2 regions of the Leifsonella bigeumensis genome follow, and region 2 is predicted to be linked to the other one. Evidence: predicted binding sites of a transcription regulator. Region 2 holds the regulator's gene; the other holds the start of a gene.

Region 1 (2,200 bases), on a different contig from region 2:
GGCCCACCCGCTTCTTGACCAGGCCGTACAGACCGAAGGAGAAGGCCAGCGCGAGCGAGATCCAGGGGAAGGCGCCGTAGTTGACGGCGAGCACGATGACCGCGATGGCACTGACGGCGACCGCCATCCATTGCACTGGCCGCAGCTTTTCGCGCAGCACGATGACGCCGATGAGGATCGTGACGATCGGGTTGATGAAGTATCCGAGTGCTGCCTCATTCACGCGCCCGGACACGACAGCGATGACGTACACCTGCCAGTTGAGGAAGACGAGCACACCGGCCAGGCCGAGGGTCAGCATGGTCCGGCGGTCGCGAAGGAGCCTGCGGACGGTTCCCCACCGCCGCAGCATCAGGATGATGAGCGCGCAGAAGATGACGGAGAACAACACTCGCCACGCGACGATCTCGAACGGGCCCGCGGGCGCCAGGACGAGGAAGTAGATGGGCATGAAGCCCCAGAGCCCGTACGCGGCGAACGCGAAGAGCGTACCGGAACGCGTCGAGCCCGCTGGATCCCTCGTGGACTGGTTCACCTGCATCCGCTGATCATCTCGCATGTGAGGGTTCAACGCGAAAAGCCCGCCGGTTCACACCGGGCGGGCTTTTCGACTGGGAGCTGTTGAGGCTCGAGCGTTGGTGAGGCGTTCGTCAGCGAACGACGACCGCGAGCACGTCGCGGGCCGAGAGGACGAGCAGGTCGTCTCCGCCGAACTTGACCTCTGTGCCGCCGTACTTGGAGTAGATGACCTTGTCACCGACCGCGATGTCGAGCGGGACGCGGTTGCCGTTGTCGTCGATGCGACCTGGACCGACTGCGACGACTTCGCCCTCCTGGGGCTTCTCCTTCGCGGTGTCCGGGATGACGAGGCCGGACGCAGTGACCTGCTCGGCGTCGACCTGCTTGATGACAATGCGATCCTCGAGCGGCTTGATGGACACCGACACGGTTGACCTCTTCTTTCTTACACTTCGAAATTCGTGGGGTTAGCACTCTCACTGCGAGTGTGCCAGATCAACTGTACTCGTCTGGTTGGCACTCTCGCAACGTGAGTGCCAATCCAGCTGCCTCCTGTCCCAAATGAAGGCATTCCCGACCGGATGGGCGAAAGTTGCCCATGGACTCGTGCTCGTCGGCCCCGAGTGCCTTCATTTGGGACAAGAATGGGGCGATGGAGAAGAGCGAGCTCGTCGAGTTGCTCTCGGCCGAGGGGCTGCGCCTGCTCGATGAGCTACCGCCCTACGACTCGGCGGCGGATGTCGTGCGCACGGTGGGTGCGCTGCGCGCGGCGGGTCATCCGCCCACCCTCGTCGCTGCGGTGCTCAGCCAGTCGAAGCTGCGCCGTCGCGCCAGGGACAAGTTCTCCGACTTCGCCGACCGGATGCTCTTCACCGAGGCTGGGCTCGAGCAGGCGACGAGACTCCCGGTGGCCGCCCTGCACGCCCAGCGGTTCCGCGGCGCGGGGCTCGGCCGGATCGCCGACCTCGGCTGCGGCATCGGGGGCGACGCCCTCGCCATGGCCGCCCTCGACCTCGGGGTCACCGCCGTGGAACGCGATGAGGTGACCGCCGCGATCGCCGCCTACAATCTCGCGCCGTGGTCGAACGCCGAGGTCGTCAACGCCTCCGTGGAGGACCACCCGCTCGACGGCATCGACGGCGTGTGGCTCGACCCGGCACGGCGGCATGGGACCACGAGGCTGAAGAACCCCGCCGACTGGTCGCCGTCGCTCGACTTCGCATTCGATCTCGCCCGGCGGCTGCCCACGGGCATCAAGCTCGGCCCCGGCATCGACCGCGATCTCATCCCCGAGGAGGCGGAGGCGCAGTGGGTCTCGGTGGGCGGCGAGGTCGTCGAGCTGGCGCTCTGGTTCGGCGCGGTCGCCCGGCCCGGCATCCGCAGGGCTGCGACCGTCATCGCCGCCGGCGGCAGCGCGGAGCTCACCGCCGCGGAGGACAGCCCCGATGTGGAGGTGGGCCCGCCGGGCGCGTACGTCTACGAACCGGATGGCGCGGTCATCCGTGCCCGCCTCATCGGCGACCTGGCGCGCAGTATCGGGGCGACGATGCTCAGCGAGGGCATCGCCTGGTTCAGCGCGGATGCCGCGGTCGACACCCCGTTCGCCTCGCGATTCCGCGTACTCGAGTCGCTCCCCTACGACGTGCGCGCGCTCAAGAGGCTCGTTGCGGCGAGGCGCATC
Region 2 (2,200 bases):
TCAGCAGTCCGATGACGATGAGGGACGTGATCGCACCGACGAAGTAGGCGATGACGAGCGTGATCTGGAAGTTGAGCGCGGTACCGGTGTGCTGGCGCACGAACGGGCCGCGATCCTTCAGGATGAGGTAGCCGATGAGCGCGGGCAGGAAGTTGAAGAAGATCCCGCCGAGGTGCACGAGGATCGCCCAGAGCTTCTCGTCGGCCGGGCTGAGTGGCTGCGCGGCCTGGTAGGGGTTGGGAGGGGTCGGCATGGAATCTGACATGCTCCCATTAAAGCAGGAGAGCCGGGCACCTGGCCCGGCTCTCCCAGAAAACTCTTCGCAGTTACTTGATGAAACTACTTGATGAACCGGAAGTTGACCGGGTAGCGGTAGCTGCCGCCACCATTGACCTTGATGCCGCCCATGATCGAGAACGCGACGTTGGCGAGGTAGATGAGCCATCCGATGAGGGTGAAGATCCAGAGGATGCCCCACAGCCCGCTGACGATGAAGACCGAGGTCAGGATCGCGCTGATGATCGCCCACGCGATGTAGATGATCAGGAAGGTGATCTGCCAGTTGAGGGCTTCCTTGCTCTCCTGCTTGGTGAGCGTGCCGCGGTCCTTGAACACGAGGAAGATGATGAGCGACGGCAGGATCCAGAGGATTCCGCCGAAGTGCGCGAACATCGCCCACTGCTTGTCCTCGGCAGCCGTCAACGGTGCCGCCGGCTGCGGCGCTGCGGCCGGTGGAGTTTGATCAGTCATTAACTTTGCCTTTCAGGTGTTCGAGTCCGATGCCTGACGGTGCGGACTGGGCCGGCCTTGGCATGCCCCTCATGGGAGGGTAGGGCACAAGCTCACCCATAAGGTACTGCCCCTGCCCCGTGGGTGCAACGCCTGCTTTGTGGTATGTCGCGATACCATTGGCAGTCGGAGCACTTGAGTGCCAGAGCCGGGAAGGACGTGGAAATGGCTACCGATCGCAGTCTCGACGTGCTTCGCGTCATCGTCCAGGACTATGTGGCCTCGCGCGAACCGGTGGGCTCCAAGTCGATCGTCGAACGCCACGCCTTCGGCGTCTCAGCGGCGACCATCCGCAACGACATGGCGCTCCTGGAGGAGGAGGAGCTCATCACCGCCCCGCACACCTCATCCGGGCGCATTCCCACCGACAAGGGCTACCGCGTCTTCGTCGACCAGCTCGCCGACCTCCGGCCGCTCACCACGGCACAGCGCCAGGCGATCGAGACCTTCCTCGGCCATGCGAGCGATCTCGACGAGGTTCTCACCCGCACCGTGCGCCTGCTCTCGCAGCTCACCCACCAGGTCGCGCTCGTGCAGTATCCGTCGCTCGGGCGCTCGCGCATCCGACACATCGAGCTCGTGCCGCTCAGCACCCTCCGGCTCATGATCGTGCTCATCACCGACACCGGTCGGGTCGAGCAGCGCCACATCGATGTCGAGGCGCCCCTCGACGAGGCGTTCCTCGGCGAGGTGAGGGCCAAGCTCAACGGGATGCTCGGCGGTCTCGGCATGGCGGATGCCGCCGTGGCGCTTCAGGGGATCGTCGACTCGTTCCAGCCCGTACGGCGCGCCTTCGTCGCGGAGATCGTCGAAAGCCTGGGGGAGCAGGTCGCCGCCACCCGTGGCGAGAAACTGCTCATGGCGGGGGCGGCGAACCTCGCACTCACCGCGGAGGACTTCGGCGGGAGCATCTACCCGGTACTCGAGGCGATCGAGGAGCAGGTGACCCTGCTCAGGCTCTTCGCCGAGATGGAGCCGGACCAGCACGGGCTCGCCACGAGGATCGGGATCGAGAACGCGGCCTTCGGGCTCGGCGAGACCTCGGTCCTGGCGAGCGGCTACACCTCGACGGGCGGCGAGTTCGCGCGCGTCGGCGTGCTCGGCCCGACGAGGATGGATTACCCGAACAACATGGCAGCGGTGCGCGCCGTCGCCCGCTACCTCTCCCGCCTGCTCGGCGAGGAATGATACGCAAGGGAAATTGAGTGGCAGACCACTACGAAGTACTCGGGGTCGAGCGGACGGCGACGCCCGAGGACATCAAGAAGGCGTACCGGCGACTGGCCAGGGAGCTGCATCCGGATGTGAACCCCGGCGCTGAGGCGCAGGAGAAGTTCAAGCTCGTCACGCACGCCTATGACGTGCTCTCCGACCCGCAGCAGCGGGAGCAGTACGACCTCGGAGGGCAGGG

What was found. The regulator HrcA, encoded in region 2, represses chaperone genes, less so after heat shock. The targets are predictions, from matches to a motif close to TTNGCACTCGNNNNNNNCGAGTGCNAA.
Region 1: the regulator HrcA is predicted to act here: its motif matches at 1,033-1,059, upstream of groES (co-chaperone GroES).

What each region holds. Positions count from the first base shown of each region.
Region 1 covers NZ_BAABAE010000002.1:52,158-54,357, reverse strand. Annotated here, with positions in the region: gene rarD (EamA family transporter RarD) at 1-541, opposite strand, end outside; gene groES (co-chaperone GroES) at 651-947, opposite strand; gene ABD678_RS03220 (class I SAM-dependent methyltransferase) at 1,172-2,200, shown strand, end outside.
Region 2 covers NZ_BAABAE010000003.1:774,204-776,403, forward strand. Annotated here, with positions in the region: gene ABD678_RS08800 (DUF4870 domain-containing protein) at 1-265, opposite strand, end outside; gene ABD678_RS08805 (DUF4870 domain-containing protein) at 340-750, opposite strand; gene hrcA (heat-inducible transcriptional repressor HrcA) at 955-1,977, shown strand; gene dnaJ (molecular chaperone DnaJ) at 1,995-2,200, shown strand, end outside.